Regions from separate parts of the Comamonas thiooxydans genome, predicted to be linked through region 1. Evidence: predicted binding sites of a transcription regulator. Region 1 holds the regulator's gene; each other region holds the start of a gene.
What was found. Region 1 encodes sigma-54, which starts transcription at its own class of promoters, with help from an activator protein. Its sites were predicted from a motif close to TGGCANGNAANCTGCTTT; they were not measured.
Positions count from the first base shown of each region.

Region 1 (5,571 bases):
GGCTTCAACTCCTTCTTCAAGACCGGCTGGAAGCGCTTCTACCTCAAGTGGTACGGCGATGCCCACCCTTCGGCCATGGAACTGTGTCCCAAGACCACGGCCCTGGTGAAGTCGATTCCCAGCGTCAAGGCCGCCATGTTTGCCGAGCTGCCGCCCGGCGCCAAGCTCAATCTGCACCGCGACCCCTATGCGGGCTCGCTGCGCTATCACCTGGCCGTGCTGGCCCCCAACGACGACCGCTGCATGATCGAGGTCGACGGCAAGCCCTATAGCTGGCGCGAAGGCGAAGGCGTGATCTTCGACGAGACCTATATGCACTGGGCCGAGAACCGCTCGGAAGGCAACCGCATCGTGCTGTTCTGCGATGTGGAACGCCCCATGACCAATGGCTTTGCGCAATGGCTCAATCACTGGCTGGGCAAGAACGTGGTGGCCGCCGCCAGCTCGCCCAACAACGAAGGCGATCCGCGCGGCATGATCAGCAAGCTGTTCAAGATCTCGTTCTATGCGGGCAAGTACCGCCGCGCCTTCCGCGACTGGAATCCGACCTTCTACAAGATCCTCAAGTTCGGACTGATGATCGGCGTGCTGGTCTGGTTTATCTGGTGGCTGATACCAAACTAGGCCGCCCCATCAAAAAAGCCGCTGATGCATTGCACAGCGGCTTTTTTGTTGCCCAACGCAATCCTTCGAGAGGATAGATAGGACTATCCAAGCCATAAACCACCTCCGGTCACGGAAATCAGATACAGCGGCAGACAAATCACGACACGCCTTTTGGCTTGACTTGCGCATAGTGACTTTCGGCATTTGGTGGTAATAATTCGCGGCACCGTTTCTAAAATATCGGATGGGATTGGCATTCCACATCCAGCCGAGGGAGCTTTCGATGTCGAGTTCAATCCGTGGCGTTGCCCTGTGTGGCGTAGTGTGCCTGAGCCTGCTTGCAGGTTGCGGCGGGGGCGTGAATGACAGTCCTGTTACCGATAGCCCAGGCAGCAGCAACCCAGACAACACTGGCCCGCCCCCAAACCCGGCCGAGACATCCAGCAGCTTTGCCCAGCAATGCTCTCCCGACAACATCCTGGCCGATACCCCGCTACGCAACGCTACGCTGGACACGGAAAAGCGCTGGCTGCGCACCTACTTTGATGAAGCCTATCTGTGGCGCGAAGAGGTCCCAGCTGTAGACCCTGGCGCAGCCAGCTTCAGCAGCGGCTACTACTACACCGACCTGAGCAATTACTTTGATGCACTGCTGACGCCTGCCATTACCGAATCCGGTGCCCGGCGCGACCAGTTCAGCTTTATGTATCCCACGCAGCTATGGCAATCGGTCTCCGAAAACGCCACTGCGCCCAGTCACGGCATCGAGTGGCGAATGGCCAGCCCCACACCGCCACGGGGCCTGCGCATCGCCTATATCGAGCCCGGCAGCCCAGCCGATGTGGCGGGCTTTAAGCGTGGCGACACCCTGGTCTCGATCGATGACGTCTCCGCCGATGCGCCCGATGCCGATGGGGTGGATGTGCTCAATGCCGGATTGTTCCCTGAGATATTGGGCGTCACGCACAACTTCATCCTACAGCGCGGCGGCGCGCAACTGCCCGTGCAAAATCTGACCAGCACCAATATCACCAACACCCCGGTGCCGCAGTCGCGAGTGCTCACGCTAAACAGCGGTGCACGTGCTGGCTACATCGTCTTCAATGACCATGTGCTGCCCGCCGAAGGTCAGCTGGTCACCGCCATTTCCAATCTGCGCAACCAGAACGTGAGCGATTTAGTGCTGGATCTGCGCTACAACGGCGGTGGTTTTCTGTTCATCGCTGCAGAGCTGGCAACCATGATTGCGGGCAGCACGCAAACGGCTGGCAAGACTTTCGAGACGCTGCAATACAACGCACGCCGCAGCGCAGAAACGCAGGTGACGCCGTTTTATGGCAGCTCCTGCTTTCCCATCAACAACGAATGCAGCAATATTCAGCCCTTGCCCACACTCAACCTGAAGCGGGTGTATGTCCTAGCGCAATCGGGCACGTGCTCGGCCAGTGAGGCACTGATCAATGGCCTGCGCGGTGTGGATGTGGAAGTCATCCTGATTGGAGGCACGACCTGCGGCAAGCCTTATGGTTTTACGGCCAAGGACAACTGCGGCATCAGTTACTTCCCTATCGAGTTTGCCGGTATCAATGCCAAAGGCTTTGGCGACTACGCCGACGGTTTTACACCGGGCAATGGTCCAACACAGCGCTATGTGCCCGGTTGCAGCGTGCCCGATGATTTAGACCATGCACTGGGTGACCCGCAGGAAGGCATGCTGGCTGCCGCCATGAACCATATCAGCACGGGCTTGTGCCCCGCTCAGCCTTTTGCTGCCACAGCCCGCAAGCGCAGTGTCAGCCCTGATCCGAATGCTGCGCCTCTTACGCTCCGGCGCAACCCGGCACGCAACAACCGCCTGCTGCTGCCGCACTAAGTCTTAGAGCGCCTTGCGCAGCGTGGTCGTCGGTATCTTGAGCTGCTCGCGGTATTTGGCGACGGTGCGACGCGCGCACTCGATGCCCTGCTCCTTGAGCATATCGGCCAGCTTGGCGTCCGATAGCGGCTTCCTGGCATCTTCGGCATCGACAAACTGCTTGATCAGCGCACGCACGGCCGTGCTGGAGGCGCTGCCGCCGGTTTCCGTGCCCAGGCCCGAACCGAAGAAATACTTGAGCTCGAAGGTGCCCTGGGGCGTGGCCATGTACTTGGCGGTGGTCACACGGCTGATGGTGGACTCGTGCAGGCCCAGCGTGTCTGCGATATCGCGCAGCACCAGCGGTCGCATGGCCAGCTCACCATGCACAAAGAAGTTCTTCTGCCGCTCCACGATGGCTTCGGAGACCCGCAAGATGGTGTCGAAGCGCTGCTGGATGTTCTTGATGAACCAGCGCGCCTCCTGCAGTTGCTGCTGCAGCGCCGCATGGCCGTCGCTGTTCTTGTGGCGGCGCAGCACGCTGGCATAGATGTCATGCACGCGCAGACGCGGCATGACCTCGGGGTTGAGCTGCACGGAAAAGTCCGCCCGGCCCGAGCCGGCCCGCACCGGGCGCACGATGACATCGGGCACCACGATATGGCGTTCCACGTCGACAAAGCGGCGCCCCGGACGCGGCTCCAGCCTGGCGATCAGGGCCATGGCCTCGCGCAGTTGCTCCTCGCGCGCGCCGCACAGGCTGGTGAGCTTGCGCAGATCGCGCCGCGCCAGCAGGTCCATGGGCTGCGCGCAGATGGCCTGCGCCAGCAGCAGCCGGTTCATATGCGCCTCGGTCGTGCCCTCATCCTCGGCGGTGCGGATGAGATCGCGCAGCTGCAGCTGCAGGCACTCGGCCAGATCACGCGCGCCCACGCCCACGGGCTCCAGGCTTTGCAGCAGCTTCAGCGCAATGGCAAAGTGCTGCTCCAGCTCCTCGCGCTCTTCGAGGTCGTCGCCGGCCAGGCTCTGCGCCAGCTCCTGCAGGGAATCCTCGAGATAGCCGTCGTCACTGAGCGACTCGATGAGAAAGCGCAGTGCCGCCATGTCCGCCGCGCCCAGATGCAGGCTCAGCGCCTGACGATGGAGAAAGTCGGTCAGGCTCTGGTGCTCGCGCGCCAGATCGATGGCATCGGTTTCGTCATCGCCATCGCGGTTGCGCGTGGAGCTGCTGGCCGAGGGGGTATCCCACTCGCTGCTGGATTCGCCGCCCCATTCCCCGTCCTGGCCGTCCATGCCGTCGGCCTCCCAGTTCAGCGTTTCAGGGGTTTCGGGGTTTGGTGCTTCCGCTACTGTTTCAGTAGCTGATTGCGCTTGCGATGCTTCCTTTTCAGCATGAATTCCATCTGAAGTGCTGTATTCATTAACGCTAGCAGCTACATCTGCAGGAGCATCACCCGTAGTTTCGGCCTCATCGCCCGCACGCTCCAGAAAAGGGTTGTCGACCAGCATCTGCTCGACTTCCTGCGCCAGCTCCAGAGTGGAGAGCTGCAGCAGCTGAATGGATTGCTGCAGCTGCGGCGTCAGCGATAAATGCTGCGAAACGCGTAGCGAGAGACCTGGCTTCATCGAGGCGCGGCTCCCAGACAATCATTGCAAACGCGCGCAGTGCCATGGGTTTGCCGCCGGGCTGCCCCAAGGCAAGCCTCGGCGCAGCCGGTCAGGAACCCTTCTGGGGGCAGCGACCACACAAAGTGAGGGAGCGTGGAGGTCATCACATTCTGAAATGTTCGCCCAGATAGACGCGGCGCACATCGGCGTTCTCCACGATCTCCTCGGGCGTGCCTTCGGCCAGCACATGGCCGTCGCTGATGATGAAGGCGTGGTCGCAGATGCCCAGCGTCTCGCGCACATTGTGGTCGGTGATCAGCACGCCTATGCCGCGCTCCTTGAGGAAGCCGATGATGCGCTGGATCTCGATCACCGCAATCGGGTCGATGCCGGCAAACGGCTCGTCAAGCAGAATGAAGCGCGGTTGCGTGGCCAGGGCGCGGGCAATTTCCACGCGACGGCGCTCACCACCGGACAGCGCCAGCGCCGGCGACTGGCGCAGATGCTCGACGCGCAGCTCCTGCAGCAGGCCGGTGAGGCGCTTTTCGATCTCGTCGCGCGTCAGCGCCTTGCCCTGCTCGTCCTTTTGCAGCTCCAGCACGGCGCGCACATTGTCTTCCACGCTGAGCTTGCGAAAGATGGAGGCTTCCTGGGGCAGATAGGACAGGCCCAGGCGCGAACGCTGGTGAATCGGCATGCCGCCCACCGGCTGGCCGTCGATGAAGATCTCGCCGCCGTCGCTGCGCACCAGGCCCACGATCATGTAGAACGATGTGGTCTTGCCCGCACCGTTGGGGCCGAGCAAACCGACCACCTCGCCTTTTTGCACGGACAGGGACACATCCTTGACCACCTTGCGGCTGCCGTAGGACTTGGCCAGATGCTTGGCCTCCAGGCGGCTGTCGGACTCGCCGCTGCGGCTGCTGGAGAAAGTCGGCTCGCTCATTTCTTCTCGTCGGCTTTCTCGCCGCCCAGCGTCATGCTCTGGCGCAGCTGCGTGGCAGGTGTTGCAGGCTTGGGCTGTGCCCCCGGCGTACCGTCCTTGGGCGCCATGATGGCGCGCACACGGCCGCCCTGCCCCACGGAGGAACTCGGCAGGCCGCCGCTGGTCTTCTGACCATCGACGGTATAGACGTCGGTGATGTTGTTGTAGACGATGATGGAGCCCGTGACCTGATCACTGAGCTGACCGCCACGGTAGCGGCGCATCTCGCCACGACGGATGAACTTGACGATGTCGGCCTTGCCGTCGTACTCGATGACTTCGCCTTCGCCCTCGATGAACTCCTCGGGCTGACCGGCCACGGTATCGCGCTTCTGACGGAAGAACGCCCGCTTGCCTGCCTCGGCCTTGATCACACCGTACTGATAGCCCTCGGCGTCCTGCCGCACATCGAGCTGGGCGCCGCGCAGCACGATGGAGCCCTTGGTCATCACCACATTGCCGGTGAAGACGCTGGTCTGCTGCAGCTCGTCATGACGCAACGCGTCCGCCTCGATATTCA
Region 1 covers NZ_AP026738.1:5,616,482-5,622,052, forward strand. Annotated here, with positions in the region: gene CTR2_RS26160 (aspartyl/asparaginyl beta-hydroxylase domain-containing protein) at 1-624, shown strand, start outside; gene CTR2_RS26165 (S41 family peptidase) at 890-2,479, shown strand; gene CTR2_RS26170 (RNA polymerase factor sigma-54) at 2,483-4,084, opposite strand; gene lptB (LPS export ABC transporter ATP-binding protein) at 4,230-5,012, opposite strand; gene lptA (lipopolysaccharide transport periplasmic protein LptA) at 5,009-5,571, opposite strand, start outside.

Region 2 (5,571 bases), 150 kb from region 1:
GGGCCACGGAAAGCAGGTGCCGGTCAGCGAAGCATTCGCGCTGTTGGAGTGATGAAGAAGGCAATCACGATCTGCGCAGGAGATCGTCGTGGCTAAACCATGCAGCGGGGCATGGCGGCATGCGGCCATTCAATGGGCATGCCTGGCTGAGTCAAAGATTGCAGCAAGGTCTTCTTGTTGCGAATAATTCTCATTGTAACCGCAACTAACAGGCCTTCCAAAGAATTTTTACTGTTAAGTACTTTGGCGGCACTCGCACCGGCAAGCGCTGCTGGGCGATGAAAAGCCTTATCCCAGCCAGGCCAGCAGGCTGCGCCACAAGGCTGCGGCATGCGAGATCAGAAACAGCAGCAAGCCGATGGCCCCGCCCACCAGCGTTCCGTTGATGCGTATGTACTGCAGATCCTTGCCGATATGCGCCTCGATCAGCGTGGCCAGTTGCTCGGCATCCCAGCGCTGCACCGTGTCGGCAATATGGCGGGCGATGAACTGCGAAACATCGGGTGCCAGCGTGGTCGCCCAGCGCTTGAGGCGCTCGTTCATGGAGTTGCGCAGCGCCTCGTCATGCGCCAGCGCCTGCCCCAGCCAGCGCCCCATCACGGCGGCACGCCGTGCCATGGCCGAGTTTTCGTCGGCCAGATCGCGTTCCAGCCGGGCGCGCCAGCCGGCCCATAGCTCGCGCAGATAGACGGCCAGCTTCTCGTCATGCAGCAGATAGTTGCGCAGTTTTTCTACCCTCTCGGCGTAGGCGGGGTCGTTCTGCAGACCGTCTATCAGGCGCTGTATGGAGTTGTCGAAGGCCTGGCGCAAACGGTGGCCGGGGTTCTGGGCCACATCCTGCAGCAGGCTGTCCAGAGCGCTGGCAATCACGCTGGCCCCCTTGTCGCTGAGCCAGTCCGTGGGCAGCATTTTTTCCTTGATCGGATGCTCGCGCTTGAGCCAGACCACGATGGTCTGCGCGATCAGCACATGGGTCTGTTCCTGGCGCAGCACGCTGCTGATGCGCGCCAGCACATCGTCCAGCACCTCCTGATGGCGCCCGCCCGCCGTCAGCCCCGACAGCAGCGATGCCGCCGCGCGCGACAGATCCACATGCTGCATCACGGCCTTGAGCGACTGGGTCAGAAACTTCTCTACCTGCTTGTCCTGCACCATCTCCAGCGCCGCCAGCGCCAGCCGCGCCACCTGCCTGCCCAGCAGCTGGCTGTTGGCGGGAGCCGTCAGCCAGTCCGCCAGCGCCTGGGCCGGGTTGTTGCGCTCGATCAGAGCCACCAGCGAGGGCGCGTCGAGAAACTTGTCGCGCACGAAAGTGGCCAGGTTACGGCCTATGCGATCCTTGTTGCGCGGAATGATGGCCGTGTGCCGCCCCACCAGCGGCAGCGGAATATGGCGAAACAGCGCCGAGACCGCAAACCAGTCGGCCAGCGCCCCCACCATGGCGGCCTCGCAGATGGCCCGCAGACACACCAGCCATAGCGGAACGGCCTGGCCCTCCAGTCCCCAGCGCGAGCCCGCCAGCGCCGTGGCAATGAAGCCGGCTGTCACCAGCAGCAGCAAAATCAGCGGCAGCCGCTTGGCGCGCTGCAGGGACAGGCGTTGTTCTTCGGTGAGCATGACTCCAGCATAGGCGAGTCGGGCCGGCTCGCCTATGCCTGCGGTACTGATGACGGCGCATTGCCTGTCATGCGCCATTGCGACAACAGGAGACAGGCTTTTGCAATTGCACCGAAAATAGCGCTCTTGTATTCCCTGACTCTCGAAAAATCATGACCGAAGCCACCCGCCCCGAACTGCCCGACCATCTGTCCGTTGACCCTCGCAGCCCCCACCATGTGGCCGCCGTGTTCGAGCACGACATCGGCATCCGCTTCAACGGCAAGGATCGCTTTGACGTCGAGGAATACTGCGTCAGCGAAGGCTGGGTCAAGGTGCCCGCCGGCAAGACCCTGGACCGCAAGGGCAAGCCCCTGCTGATCAAGCTCAAGGGTACGGTCGAAGCGTATTACCGTTGACCCCCTGAGGCGCTTGCGCCGGGGCGGGGTCGCCCAGGCCCTTGCTCGTTGTCTCTCACTTGGCAATCGCCCAATTCAAAGAGCAATTAGCCAAGTCGCCGCCTCAGCAAAAAGAGCTGCTTGCGCTGGTTCTGCAAGGGTTTCAGATGCTTTATGCACTGAAACTCAGCATTACCAAGCGCAGGCAGCTCTTTTTTCATGAGCATCCATTTGTTTGCAGATCACAGCGCTCAAAACCGGCGCGCCCAAAACGAGGGACGCCGAGCAAGAGCCTGGGCGGCCCCGCCGCCCCGCAGCAAGGGCTGCCCCAGCGAGGGCTGCCCCAGCGAGGGTGTCGTCCCCCACCCCTAGCGCGCAGCGCGTAGAGAGAGGGGAAGCGGTGGGCCGCCTAGGCAAAACCGCTCAGGGGGTGCGATACCGTCAGGCCAGAGCTTCCGCAGGGCCGAAGAACTCGTAGTGCACCTGGGCGTCGGGCACACCGAGTTCACGCAGCGACTGCTTGACACTGCGCATGAAGCCGCGCGGGCCCAGGAAGTAGACATCGGCATCGCGCGACTCGGGCAGCCACTGGGCCAGTCGGTCAGTGCTCAGCAGGCCCTGGGCGTCGACCTCGTCGCCGGCTCCCGCCTGGTCGTAGCAATAGCGGCGCGTGAGCTGCTCGTGGCTGTTAGCCAGCGCATCGATCTTCTCGCGGAAGGCATGCACGCCGCGATCGCGCGCGCAGTGGATGAAGGTGATCTCGCGCCCCGTGGGCAGCGCGGCCTGCAGCATGGGCAGCGTGGGCGTGATGCCCACACCGCCGCTGATCAGCACCAGGGGCTTGGCATTGGCCTGCAAGGTGAAATGGCCAGCGGGCGGGAACAGCTCCAGCGTATCGCCCACGTGCAACTGGTCGTGCAAATGGTTGGAGACCTTGCCGCCGGCCTCGCGCTTGACGCTGATGCGATAGCTCTTGCCGTTGGCAGGCGCCGACAGCGAGTAGTTGCGGCGCTGCTCCAGGCCGTCAACCACCACGCGCAGACCGATGTACTGACCTGGCTGATGGGCGATCACCGCGCCGCCGTCCACGGGTTCCAGATAGAAGGACGTGATCTCGGCGCTTTCGGCCTCTTTGCGCACCAACTTGAAGGCACGCGCACCGCGCCAGCCACCTTCGGCTGCCGCAGTCTGCTCGTACACCGCGCGCTCCGCACCGATCAGGATATCGGCCAGCTGCTGATAGGCGGCGGCCCAGGCGGCGATCACCTCGTCCGTGGCGATCTCCGCCCCCAGCACCTCGCGAATGGCGCGCAGCAGGCAGGCACCGACGATGGAGTAATGCTCGGCCTGGACCTGCAGCGCCACATGCTTGTTGATGATCTGGGCGGGCAGATTGCCCAGGTTTTCCAGGCGGTCAATGTTCTTGGCATACATCAGCACGCTGTGCGCCAGAGCGCGTGGCTGGGCACCGCTTTGCTGGTGCGCCTGGTTGAACAGCGGGCGCACCTCGGGGTATTCGCCCAGCATGGTCTGGTAGAAATGCGTGATCAGCGCCTCGCCGCCGGTTTCCAGCAGCGGTACGGTGGCCTTGACGATCTCGCGTTGACGTTCGGTAAGCATGCAAATCTCCTGGTTGCTGCCTTGCCAGCTGCAAGGCTTGAGCGAATAAATGCAAACGGCGTGCCAGCAACAAGACCATTGCAAAACAATGGCTTGCAAAAACATGCGTCAATATGACATCAATCAATTGCTGTCCCATTGACACCATTCGATGTCGTTATGACAACATCTCACATTCTCAACGCCGTCAGCCCGCTGATAGCCGATCTGGCCCAGGACCTGTCCGAGCGCGAACGTCTGCGCCGCCTTCTGGCCGCACTGCGCAATCTGTTGCCCGCCGATGCCGTCGCCCTGCTGAAGCTCGAAGGCGAATGGCTACGCCCCATGGCGATCGACGGCCTGATGCCGGACACGCTGGGCCGGCGCTTTCGCCTGGGCGAGCATCCACGCTTTGCCCAGCTGCTGGCAGCCGGCCAGGCCATGCGCTTCGAACCCGACAGTCCCCTGCCCGATCCCTATGACGGGCTGGTGGCGCACAAAGGCCAGGCCATCAGCGAGCTGCATGTGCATGACTGCATGGGCTGCGTGCTGCAACTGGGCGGCCTGCCCTGGGGTCTGCTGACGCTGGACGCGCTGGAGCCGGGCCGGTTCGCCGACCCCGCGGCGCTGGCCATGCTGCAGGCCTTCAGCAATCTGGCCGCAGCCACCGTGGCCACGGCCGAGCGCGTGCACCAGCTGTCCCAGCTCGCGCGCGGCGCCACCGGCTCGGCCAGAGCGGCCGCGCCGCCGGAGCGCGGACTGCAGGGCGCAAGCCCCGTCATGCGCCAGCTGCAGAAAGACATTGCCCTGGTCGCCGCCAGCGATCTTTGCGTGCTCGTCACCGGCGAAACCGGCACCGGCAAGGAACTGGTGGCCCAGGCCGTGCATGCGCAGTCGGGCCGTGCCGACAAGCCCATGATCAGCATCAACTGCGCGGCCCTGCCCGACAACCTGGTCGAGAGCGAGCTGTTCGGCCATGTGCGCGGGGCCTTCACCGGAGCACTGACCGAGCGCAGCGGCAAGTTCGAGCAGGCGCATCAGGGCACGCTGTTCCTGGACGAGGTCGGCGAACTCTCGCTGCCCGTGCAGGCCAAGCTCCTGCGCGTGCTGCAAAGCGGCCAGCTGCAGCGCCTGGGTTCGGACCGGGAGCATCATGTGGATGTGCGCGTGATCGCCGCCACCAACCGCGACCTGGCTGCGGAGGTCCGCGCCGGGCGCATGCGCGCGGACTTCTATCACCGCCTCAATGTCTATCCGCTCGCCGTGCCGCCACTACGCGAGCGCGACAGCGATGTGCTGCAGCTGGCGGGCTATTTCCTCGAGGAGAACCGCTCGAGGCTCAGGCTCGGCGGCCTTCGCCTGGATACGGCCGCACAGGCGGCCCTGCTCAATCGCAGCTGGCCCGGCAATGTACGCGAGCTCGAGCACTGCATCAGCCGCGCCGTGCTCAGGGCCCTGAGCCGCAATGACGGCAGCGCCGGCCGCGCGGGAACCAGACTGCGCATCGTGACCCTGGGACTTGCCGATCTCTGGGAGCGGGTCGAGGCGCCTGCCGCCGCACAGGCCACCGCGTCCATGGACCCGGCCACCGCAACGGCAGCGCCCGAGGCCGGTCTGCGCGCTGCCGTCAGCGCCTATGAACGCCAGCTGGTCAGCTCCAGCCTGGCCCGCCACCGGGGCAGCTGGGCCGCCGCAGCGCGCGAGCTGCAGCTCGATCGCGCCAATCTGCAGCGCCTGGCCAAGCGACTTGAGATCGACAGGCCTTGATCAGCGGCCCTGGATGCCCAGCAGCTCCACATCGAAGTTCAGCGTGGCATTGGGGGGAACGGCACGGCCTGCACCACGGCTGCCATAGGCTATGCCGGGGGGGCATGTCAGCTTGGCCTTGCCACCCACTTTCATCTTCTGCACGCCCTCGGTCCAGCAGGGAATCACGCCATTGAGCGGGAACTCGATGGGCTGCTTGCGTGCATAGGAGCTG
Region 2 covers NZ_AP026738.1:5,463,108-5,468,678, forward strand. Annotated here, with positions in the region: gene CTR2_RS25395 (DUF445 domain-containing protein) at 289-1,614, opposite strand; gene CTR2_RS25400 (DUF3297 family protein) at 1,767-2,012, shown strand; gene hmpA (NO-inducible flavohemoprotein) at 2,433-3,611, opposite strand; gene norR (nitric oxide reductase transcriptional regulator NorR) at 3,771-5,357, shown strand; gene CTR2_RS25415 (FKBP-type peptidyl-prolyl cis-trans isomerase) at 5,358-5,571, opposite strand, start outside.
Region 2: hmpA (NO-inducible flavohemoprotein) is a predicted target of sigma-54. The motif match lies at 3,660-3,677, and genes of this name have one in related genera.

Region 3 (5,571 bases), 430 kb from region 1:
AGCCTGAAGTATCTGCGCAAGGTGGGCATGCGGGCCAAGGGGGTGCAGCTGATCGATGGCAACGACTACAACTTCAGGGACGGCTCCGTAGGCTATATCACCGCCGACGAATGGACCTTCATCAGCGGCCGCCCCTATAGCTGGACGCTGGCAGGCGATGCGCGCACCTTCGCGGTCATGCAGACGCCGGCAGGCCTGGCCGAGATCAAGACCTATGCCGACGGCATCGGCCCCTGGAAGCCCCAGGTGCTGGCCCATTCCGTCGCTCCCTACAAGGACGGAGCGGGCCTCAAGGACGTCAACACGCTCAAGGACACCGGCCTGATCGCCAATGCGCACAAGGCCGGTCTGGTGGTGCACAGCTTCACCTTCCGCAGCGAGGCCAGCCGGCTCGCGGGCATCTTCAAGGGCTACCCGCTGCAGGAATACCTGGCTTACTACCGCCTGGGCATTGACGGCGTGTTCACCGACTTCACGGCCGATGGCGTGAAGGCCCGCGATGCCTATATTGCCGAGCTGAAAAAGCAATAGGCCAGGCTTGTTGCCGACACAGCCTGCGCCGGCGTGCTGCAGCGGACCGTCACGGGTCACAGGCATTGTGATCCGTGGCGCCAGGCCGTCCCGGCCTCGGATCCGGCTTGTGCCTCAGCGCAGCCCGCCGATATAGCGTGCCGAGGTGCGCAGTATCTCGGCGGCCTTGGCGGTGACGGAGCCATCGCTCTGAGCGGTCTCGGCAGGCGCTGCATGCCGGGGCATGTCGCCGCTCCAGCTGTCCTGCAGACGCCGGGCCAGGCGCGCCAGCTCCTCATCCTGTTGCTCTCGTGCATGCTCCAGCGCAAAAGCCGCCATGGCCTGTGCATAGGCCTGATTGCAGGCCATCCATTCGGTATCGGTCACCCGGCCCGTCTTGCGGCGCAACACCACATGCAGATGTGCGGCCACCGCCACTCGCTCGCTGTCCTCCATACACCGCTCCTGTCTTTGATGGATCACTAGTGCTGACGCTCCAGATGCAGGCTGATATCCAGGCCTTCCATTTCCTGCACGGCATCCACCCGCAACGGCATCAGCAGACGGATCAGCACCAGCACCCCGGCCGTGGCAGCGCCGCTGTAGACAGCCACCGCCGCCACCGCAATCAGCTGATTCAGCACCGTGGCACTCGTGCCCGCGATCAGGGGATCGGCAAACACCGCCGTGAGGATGGAGCCGGCAATGCCGCCCACGCCATGCACGCCGAACACATCGAGCGAGTCGTCGGCTCCCAGCCGGCGCTTGAGCCAGGTTGCGCCCCAGAAACAGACGGCGCCCGCAATCAGGCCTATCCACACCGCACTGCCCACCTGCACAAAGCCCGCGGCCGGTGTGATAGCCACCAGTCCGCCCACCATGCCCGAGAGCAGGCCCAGCAAGGTCGGAGCGCCGCGCACCAGCCACTCCACCACCATCCATGCCAGACCGGCGGCCGCAGCCGCCACGAGCGTGACCACAAAGGCCAGCGCTGCGCGCCCATCGGCGGACAGGGCCGATCCGGCGTTGAAGCCGAACCAGCCGAACAGCAGCAAGGCCGTGCCCATGGCCGTCCAGCCCAGGCTGTGCGGCTCGAATGGCTCGGTTCCGTAACCGCGCCTGCGCCCCATCATGAAGGCACAGACCAGTGCCGCCACGCCCGCATTCACATGCACCACGGCACCGCCGGCAAAGTCCAGTGCGCCCAGCTGGTTCAGCCAGCCCCCGCTCTCCCACACCCAGTGGGCCACGGGCGCATAGACCACCACGCTCCACAGCGCGGCAAACACCAGCAGAGCCGCAAAGCTCATGCGCTCTACCACGGCCCCCACGATCAGCGAGGTGGTGATGATGGCGAATGCGGCCTGGAACAGGGCATAGGCCGCTTCGGGCAGATGCGGCGCCAGGTGGCTGACCGAGATCACGCTGCGCCGGCCATCAAGGTGCAAGGATGCAAACCAGGCGCGCCCCAGATTGCCGAGCCAGGGGGAATCGGCGGTGAATGCGAGCGAGTAGCCCAGACCGAACCAGGTCAGGGTCACCACACAGGCCACCGCGAACACGGCCACCATGGTGTTGACCACATTCTTGCGCCGCACCAGCCCCGCATAGAACAGGGCGATGCCCGGCAAGGTCATCAGCAGGACCAGCGCCGACGCAACCATGACCCACCCGGTATCTGCCTTGTCGATGGCAGTCAATGGCACCATTTCCATGCACTCCCCCCTGCTTGTTTGCTTTGACAAAAAAAGGAAGCAGGTTCCATGCCAGAGCCATGCCGGTCTTCTGTCGCTGCACTACTGATAGCAGGCCGCGCCTTCTCATCAATGAGTTCAAGCTCGCTGCCTATGAATCACGGCTTGCAGCTTGTGCTTGGAGCAGAGCCCGTTATGCTCGACAAGATCCATCGTTGCCGCACTGATTCATGACCTGGCTGCTGCTGACTCTTCATGTATTGCTGATTGCCGGCTTCGGCCTGCGCATCCTGCTGCGCAGAGACATGCGGCCCGATGTGCGGCTGGCCTGGCTCATGGTCATCGTGCTGCTGCCCTATGTGAGCTGCCTGCTGTACTACCTGTTTGGGGAAGTAGCCCTGGGCCGTGTACCAGGCCGCAGAAGACTCAATGTGCGCGAGTTCTGCCAGACCCAGGGCAGCGCCCTTGCGCCCGCACCCGGCTCCATGCCGCAGGCACGGCCCGCCATTCCCGATCAATGGCTGCCGGCCTTCCGCTATGCCTCGTCCATCAACGGCTTTGTACCGCTGCCCGGCCATAAGGCCGAGCTGATGCGCGATGGCGCACATGCCCGTGCGCAGATGCTGGCCGACATGGATGCCGCACGCCACGAGATCAACGTGCTGTACTACATCTGGCTGGACGACGGGACCGGCACCGATGTGGCCCATGCCCTGATGCGTGCCGCGCAGCGCGGCGTAACCTGCCGGGCCATGGTCGACGGACTGGGATCGCGTGCCCTGACGCGCTCGCCACTGTGGCAGCAGATGCGGCAGGCCGGCGTGCACCTGGCGGTTGCCCTGCCCATCAGCAATCTGTTCAAGGTCATGCTGACCAGCCGCATCGACCTGCGCAACCACCGCAAGATCACGCTCATAGACGGCAGGATCAACTATTGCGGCAGCCAGAACTGCGCCGACGAGGGCTTTCACATCAAGGCACGCTATGCCCCCTGGGTGGACATCATGCTGCGCCTGCAGGGCCCCGTGGTCATGCAGATGCAGCAGGCTTTTGCCAGCGACTGGGCGCAGTCCGATGCGAGCCTTGCACCACCGGCTATCGAGGCCGAGGCCGGCGCTGCCGCCGACGGCTTCCATGCCGTTGCGATTGCCGAAGGGCCGACGGAAAGAGCACGCTCAACACCCCAGTTGGTTGCCAGCCTACTGGCCTGTGCTCAGCGCGAGGTCGTGATCTCCACCCCCTACTTCGTGCCCGACAGCACGGTGCTCGATGCCTTGTGCGCCGCCGCGCTGCGCCAGGTGCAGGTCACGCTGATCCTGCCCGCCCGCAATGACTCATGGATCGTCGGTGCCGTCAGCCGCAGCCATTACTGGCGGCTGCTGAGCGCCGGCGTCCATATCCACGAATTCCGCCCCGGCCTGCTGCATGCCAAGACCCTGTGTCTGGACGGATCGGTCAGCCTGATCGGCTCCACGAATCTGGATCTGCGCAGCTTTGACCTGAACTTCGAAAACAATGTATTGCTGCACGACGAAGCTATCACCGAGGCCATCCGGCATCGGCAACAGAGCTATCTGCACGAATCCGATGTGGTGACGCTGGCACAGGTGCATTCGGCACCCTGGTGGAAGCGCATCTGGGACAACCTGCTGGGCGCCCTGAGCCCGCTGCTGTAAGCGCCATGCCCTGGCTTTGGGCATGCCGAACGCCCGCGCACCACGCGCGTGCACACTGGCGCCTCCTGTCGCACCAAGGCGGAACGCCGCTTCATTTCATACGTGAAAGTCAGGGCTGATCCTCCCCTAATTTACACAAATCTGCAGGAATACCCTCTGCTGGCACGCCTTTCGCTTGCCTACATTCTTGTATGCAAGTTGCAGACAACTTGCATACAAGATTCCACAACTTGCGAAAGACGACTATGCGCCGCTTTGTCAGATCACTGTTCGGACAGGTGGTGATCGCACTCATACTGGGTGTGCTCGCCGGACTACTGGCCCCTGAATGGGCCGTGAAACTCAAACCCCTGGGCGATGGCTTCATCAAGCTCATCAAGATGATCATCCCCATACTGGTGTTCTGCGTTGTCGTGCACGGCATTGCCGGTGCAGGCGACCTCAAGCGCGTAGGCCGCGTGGGCGTCAAGGCCCTGATCTATTTCGAGGTGCTGACCACCATCGCCCTGGGCCTGGGTCTGGTGCTGGCCTTTGTCTTCGAACCCGGCGTTGGCATGAACGTGGACACCAGCAAGCTCGACGCCTCGGCCATGGCAGCCTATGCCAGCAATGCCGACAAGCTGACCAGCGGCGGCACGGTGGACTTCCTGATGAAGCTCATTCCCACCACCGTGGTGGAAGCCTTCGCCAAGGGCGACGTCCTGCAGGTGCTGCTGTTCGCCGTGCTGTTCGGCTGCGCGCTGACCATGCTGGGCGAGCGCGGCAAGCCTGTTTCCGAACTGGTGGACACCTTGTCCATGGCCCTGTTCAAGGTCATGGGCATCATCATCAAGCTGGCACCTCTGGGCGTGCTGGGCGCCATCTCCTTCACCGTGGGCCAGTACGGCATAGGCTCGCTCAAGCAGCTGGGCATGCTGGTGGCGCTGTTCTACGTCTCGGTGCTGCTCTTCGTGTTCGTGGTGCTGGGCCTGGTGATGCGTCTGTCGGGCTTCAGCCTGATCAAGCTGCTGCGCTATCTGCGCGAGGAACTGACCATCGTCTTCGCGACCACCTCCTCCGACAGCGTGCTGCCCCAGATCATGGCCAAGCTGCGCAACATGGGTGTGCGCGACTCCACCGTGGGCCTGGTGATTCCCACCGGCTACTCCTTCAACCTGGACGCATTCTCCATCTACATCACACTGGCAGCGGTCTTCATCGCCCAGGCCACCAACACCCCGATCAGCATGTCCGACCTGCTGACCATTCTGGCCATCGCGCTGGTGACCTCCAAGGGCGCGCACGGCGTACCGGGCTCGGCCATCGTGGTGCTGGCCGCCACCCTGCATGCCATCCCCGCCATCCCTGCGATCGGCCTGGTGCTGGTGCTGTCGGTGGACTGGTTCATGGGCATTGCACGCGCTCTGGGCAATCTGATCGGCAACTGCGTGGCCACTGTGGCGATTGCAGCCTGGGAAGGCGACATCGACCGCGAACGTGCCCATGCGGTACTTGACGGCAAGGCCGAGCCACTGACCGAAGAAGAAGACCATGCATCTGCTATCGTGCCGCCTGTCGTAGTCCCCATCCCTCAGTCCAGCCATTAAAGCCAGCAATGACTCCTGCCTCTCCACAACACATCGCGGAACGCGTCGTCGAAGCCATCCTGGCCCAGAAACTGGCCCCCGGCGAACGACTGGGAGAGCAGGAGC
Region 3 covers NZ_AP026738.1:128,468-134,038, reverse strand. Annotated here, with positions in the region: gene CTR2_RS00585 (glycerophosphodiester phosphodiesterase family protein) at 1-531, shown strand, start outside; gene CTR2_RS00580 (hypothetical protein) at 646-966, opposite strand; gene CTR2_RS00575 (ammonium transporter) at 993-2,225, opposite strand; gene cls (cardiolipin synthase) at 2,435-3,880, shown strand; gene CTR2_RS00565 (C4-dicarboxylate transporter DctA) at 4,126-5,466, shown strand; gene CTR2_RS00560 (GntR family transcriptional regulator) at 5,475-5,571, shown strand, end outside.
Region 3: CTR2_RS00575 (ammonium transporter) is a predicted target of sigma-54. The motif match lies at 2,262-2,279, and genes of this name have one in related genera.

Region 4 (5,571 bases), 1.3 Mb from region 1:
GCCGCCGTGCACATTGCCGGAGAAATTGGCCATGTCAGGCGACATGAGCACGGTCATGCTCAGCTGGTGGGATGGTGTATTCATGGGGCGCGATTCTAGAAGTGATCCATGGCACATGCAGACGCTTGCCGCATATCCCAACAGGACAACGGGCTGGCGGCTGCACAGGCATCACGATCCGCGCATTTCGGGACTTTGTCAGCCCCTCAAACCCCAGTGACCAGCCATCTGGGACAATGACCGGCTTTGTTGTTCGTGCTTCAGCGCCCTGCCCGCCGTGTCCTCCACCCCACAGGTCCCCTTCCAGATTTTTGACGCCATCATCATCGGCGCCGGTGCCGCCGGCCTGTTCTGCGCGGCCCAGGCCGGCCAGCAGGGCCTGAAGGTGCTGCTGATCGATCATGCGCCCAAGGTGGCCGAGAAGATCCGCATCTCGGGCGGCGGACGCTGCAACTTCACCAACCGCGATCTGGACGTGCGTGCGCCGCACAAGCATTTTGTGGGGCAGAACCCTCAGTTCTGCCGCTCGGCGCTGTCGCGCTTCACACCCGCCGACTTCATCACGCTGATGGACAGACACGGCATTGCCCACCACGAAAAGCACAAGGGCCAGCTGTTTGCCGACCATTCGGCCGAGGACATCATCGCCATGCTGCTGGCCGAGTGCACGGCGGGCGGCGTGCAGCGCTGGCAGCCTTGCCAGGTCAAGAAAGTAGTGTTTTCGCCGTCAACCCCTGACACAGAAAGCGATTGCAGCTATCAAGTTGAAACCGATCGCGGCCTGGTGCAGGCCGCCAATCTGGTCATTGCCACCGGCGGCCTGAGCATTCCCAAGATAGGCGCCACCGACTTCGGCTACCGCCTGGCCCAGCAGTTCGATCTGCCGCTGATCGAGCGCACGCCCGGCCTGGTGCCCATGACCTTCGACGGCGAAGGCTGGCAGCCCTACGCGGGCTTGGCCGGTCTGGCCCTGCCCGTGGAAATCAGCACCGGCAGCAAGAAGGAGCGCATGAGCTTCCACGAGGATTTGCTGTTCACCCATCGCGGCCTCTCCGGCCCTGCGGTACTGCAGATCTCCAGCTACTGGAAGCCCGGCACCCCGCTGCAGATCAATCTGCTGCCCGGCGTGGATCTGGCCGAGGTGCTGGCCCAGGCCAAGCTCCACTCGCGCAAGCTGGTGGCCAACGAGCTGGCCGCCCACCTGCCCGCCCGCCTGGCCGATGCCTGGGTCGGCCGCATGCCCGAGCTGCAGCGCCCCATCAACGAGGCCGGCGACAAGGCCCTGGCCAGACTGGCCGAACAGCTGTCGCGCTGGGAGATCACCCCCACGGGCACCGAAGGCTACAAAAAAGCCGAGGTCACGCTGGGCGGCGTGGACACCAAGGTGCTGTCCCAGCAAACCATGGAGTGCAAGAGCCGGCCGGGCCTGTACTTTATCGGCGAGGTGGTGGACATCACCGGCTGGCTGGGCGGCTACAACTTCCAGTGGGCCTGGGCCAGTGCCGCCGCCTGCGCCCAGGCCATGGCGGAAAAGCAGTCAGTCATGGCTTGAGCGACTGGAACCGAAGCGCCTGCCGCCATGAAAAAAGGATGGTTGAACCATCCTTTTTTGCTGCCGCGCTCCTGCGCAGCACACCATCCGGTCAGGCAGAAAACTCCTGGCCTTCATAGTGCTCGGGAACCTTGAGCTGCCCCGAGGCAATCGCTGCCGACGCCCTGGCCACGCGCTCGCGCACGGCGGCTGCCACGCCCTGACCCATGGTCAGACGCACGGCTGCCGGATCGCTCAGACCGATCTTGCGAATGCCCGGGCCGGGCGCGCCGCGCTCCTGCATGTCCTTGACGGCCAAGAACGCGCCAATGCCCACATCGGCCCAGGCCGAGGCGACAAACACCTGCGGGTCCACCGCGGTCCAGTCGATCACATTGCCGATCTGGCGCGTGCCCGCCTCGCGGCAGGCCTGCGTCACGCCATCGCGGCCGGAGTTGAGCATGGTGAAGATCACATCGGCACCGGCAGTCATCTGGGCCCTGGCAATGCGGTGCGACAAGGCGTTGTCGTCCTGATCGCCCGAGAAGTTCGTCAGCAGCTTGACCCTGGGGTCGGTATCGCGCACGCCGGCCGCATAGGCGGCGCGCCCTTTGAGCCCCGGGGGCACGCGAATACCCGACATATGGCCGACTACGCCGGTCCTGGTGCTCAGCGCCGCCAGCACGCCGGCCAGATAGGCCGACTCCTCCTGCAGCACGTCGTAACTGCAGAGATTGCTCCCCTGCACCGCGCCCTGGGTCACGACGAACTGGGTCCTGGGGAAGCGCGCCGCGACCTCGGCGGCGGCCTGGTTGTTCTGCCCACCATGGGCAATCACCAGTTGCGCACCCTGCTCCGCGAGCTGCGCGAGAGCCGGCACCAGCAACTCCTTCCTGGGCGCCATGCCGTCCAGAAAACGGGTCTGCACACCCAGCTCCTGGCGCGCCTTTTCCAGACCGCGCCAGCCGGCCTCCATAAAACCCTTGTCGCTACGCGAGCCCGCAAACAGACCACCCACCACCAGGGAACCGCCGGGTGCGGCAGGCCCGGAAACTCCGGCCCTGCCGGCACAGGCCGTCAATGCCAGCAAGCCCGGCACGGCGACGGCCGAAGCCATCCATTGGCGACGCGAAATAAATGAGGAATGAGAAGCGCTGGACAAGATGGAAGCTCCTTGAACACGGAAAGACAGCGACGCGCACAGGCACGAAACCCGCTTATTCCTTGACCTCGGTCACGAAATAAGGCCTCCAAACTGTATGCAATTTTCGTGCACACAATACTCCCAAGAAACCCCAGCGCCCGGCCCGGCTGGCCTGCTGCCTGGGCAGCGCCATGCTCTTGCATTGCACATCGCGCATCGGGCCGCGCTCCGCAATGCACGCGACCTGAGCGCGGCGAGAGGCGCAAAGGCACAATAACGGTGCCTGATCAGGCCTTGGGCAGCGCTCCGCCTGCAGCCGCAAAACCGCGCAAGCCTGGCCGGCGTCGGATCGCTTCGCACGCCATTCGGGACACAGCGCAAGTCTTGGTCTATAATGCTCGACTTTGCTGGCATTACCCCGTCGGCCATACTAGTTAAAAAGTGGCGGGGAAACCGCTGTTCACGGCTCTCAGGCCCGATCTTCCCGAGAACCCTCTGTCAGCACAGATATATCTGGAAATTAAATGACTACCATCCGCGTCAAAGAAAACGAGCCCTATGAAGTTGCCCTGCGCCGCTTCAAGCGCACCATCGAAAAGCTGGGTCTGCTGACCGATCTGCGTGCTCGCGAGTTCTACGAAAAGCCCACAGCCGAGCGCAAGCGCAAGAAGGCTGCTGCCGTGAAGCGTCACTACAAGCGCGTTCGCAGCATGCAACTGCCTAAGAAGCTGTACTAATCGTTGATTAGGACCAGTCGGCCTTAAAACAGCCGCAAACCCGCGCTCGGGACGCCAGGCGCGGGTTTTTTGTTTTCTGGCCACTGCATCAGCTTGCCTTGCTGCGCAGTGACCTCCCTGCGAATGGATAGTCAACGTCGTTCACACTGCGCACCACCATTCGCCAACCCCAAGGAGAAAGCCATGAGCCTGAAAGCCCAGATTACCGAAGACATGAAGACCGCCATGCGTGCCAAGGACAGCGCACGCCTGGGCACCATCCGCCTGCTGCAGGCCGCGATGAAGCAAAAGGAAGTGGACGAGCGCATCGAGCTCGACGACGCAGCCGTCATCGCCATCGTCGACAAGCTGATCAAGCAGCGCAAGGACTCCATCGCCGCCTTCGAAGCCGCCAATCGCAGCGATCTGGCCGATGTGGAAAAGGCCGAAATGGAAGTGCTCAAGGTCTACCTGCCCGAACGCATGGGCGAAGCCGAGATCACCGCGGCCGTGCAGGCCATCGTGGCCGAACTGGGCGCCTCCGGCCCCGGCGACATGGGCAAGGTGATGGGCGCCGTCAAGACCCAGCTGGCCGGCAAGGCCGATATGGGCCTGGTGTCCGCTGCCGTGAAGGCCGCGCTGACAAAGTAATTGGCCACCGGCCTGAGCTGCCATGCGGCATCAGGCTCAAAAACAGAAGCTGCTTGCGCTTGCTTTGCATATCTTTCAGATTAAAAAGAATCTGAAATTCATGTACATCAAGCGATAGCAGCTTCTTTTTTAATAGCATTCCTGAATCCCGTGGGAGCCTGCTTGCTGAAGAACTCCTGCAGGAACTCGACGCAGACCCGCACCTTGGCCGAGCGCTCCAGCCGCGTCGGGTAGACAGCCCAGATATTCGCCTGCTGCTGCCACTCGGGCAGCAACTGCAACAGGCTGCTGGCCTGCAGATCAGCCGCCACATCCCAGAGCGAGCGCAGCACGATGCCATGGCCGTCACGGGCCCATTGCACGGCCATCTCGCCATGATTGGTGGACAGCGGCCCGGTCACTTTCACGCTGCGCTCCTGATTGCCCGAGCGCAGTTTCCAGACACCGAAGGGATGGTCACGCTCCTTGATGACCAGGCAGTCATGCGCGGCCAGTTCGTCGAGCGTGCGCGGACTGCCACGCCGCTGCACATAGGCCGGGGCAGCGCACAGCACGCGATGGTTGTCGGCCAGATGCCGCGCAATCAGGTGCGGCGCAATCTCGTCGCCCACGCGCACATCGAGATCGAAGCCCTCGGCCGCGACATCGACGATGCGATCAAACACCTCCAGGCGCAGCTGCAGCGCCGGATATTGCGCAATCAGCTGCGACAGCGCGGGCGCCACCACATTGCGGCCAAAGCCGAAACTGGTGGACACCCGCAGCAGGCCGCGCGGCTGGCGGCGCGTCACATCCACCTCCTGCAGCAGATGCTCGACCTCGTCCAGAATGCGCTGCGCCCAGTGGTAGACGCGCTCGCCCTGCTCCGTGACAGCGACCCGCCGTGTAGTGCGATGCAGCAGCTTCACGCCCAGCTCCTGCTCCAGCAGGCGGATGCGCTTGCTGACAAAGGCCGGCGAAGCATTGTGCGCGGCCGCAGCCTCGGCAAAGCTGGCTTTGCGCACCACGGTGGTGAAGACGCGCAGGTCTTCGGGCGAGGGCATTTTCTGCACGATCTGTAAACAATCAGGCCACGATCAGTCAATTGTATTCAGATATGCAAGGTGCAGAATACCGCAACACATTCACGAGGAAGCACCATGTCCACTCCCAAAAAGATTGCAGTCATCGCCGGCGACGGCATCGGCAAGGAAGTCATGCCCGAAGGCCTGCGCGCGCTGGAAGCCGCAGCCAAGCGCTTTGACCTGCCGCTGGAGTTCCACCATTTCGACTGGGCCCACTGCGACTACTACGCCGAACACGGCCAGATGATGCCTGACGACTGGAAGGCCCAGCTCTCGGACATGGATGCCATCTTCTTCGGCGCCGTGGGCTGGCCCGCCACCGTGCCCGACCATGTCTCGCTGTGGGGCTCGCTGCTCAAGTTCCGCCGCGAATTCGACCAGTACATCAACCTGCGTCCGGTGCGCCTGTTCGAAGGCGTGCCCTGCCCCCTGGCCGGCCGCAAGCCCGGTGACATCGACTACTAC
Region 4 covers NZ_AP026738.1:4,331,662-4,337,232, forward strand. Annotated here, with positions in the region: gene CTR2_RS20100 (acyl-CoA thioesterase) at 1-84, opposite strand, end outside; gene CTR2_RS20105 (BaiN/RdsA family NAD(P)/FAD-dependent oxidoreductase) at 278-1,552, shown strand; gene CTR2_RS20110 (BMP family protein) at 1,644-2,693, opposite strand; gene rpsU (30S ribosomal protein S21) at 3,200-3,412, shown strand; gene CTR2_RS20120 (GatB/YqeY domain-containing protein) at 3,596-4,042, shown strand; gene CTR2_RS20125 (LysR substrate-binding domain-containing protein) at 4,150-5,085, opposite strand; gene CTR2_RS20130 (tartrate dehydrogenase) at 5,182-5,571, shown strand, end outside.
Region 4: CTR2_RS20110 (BMP family protein) is a predicted target of sigma-54. The motif match lies at 2,790-2,807, and genes of this name have one in related genera.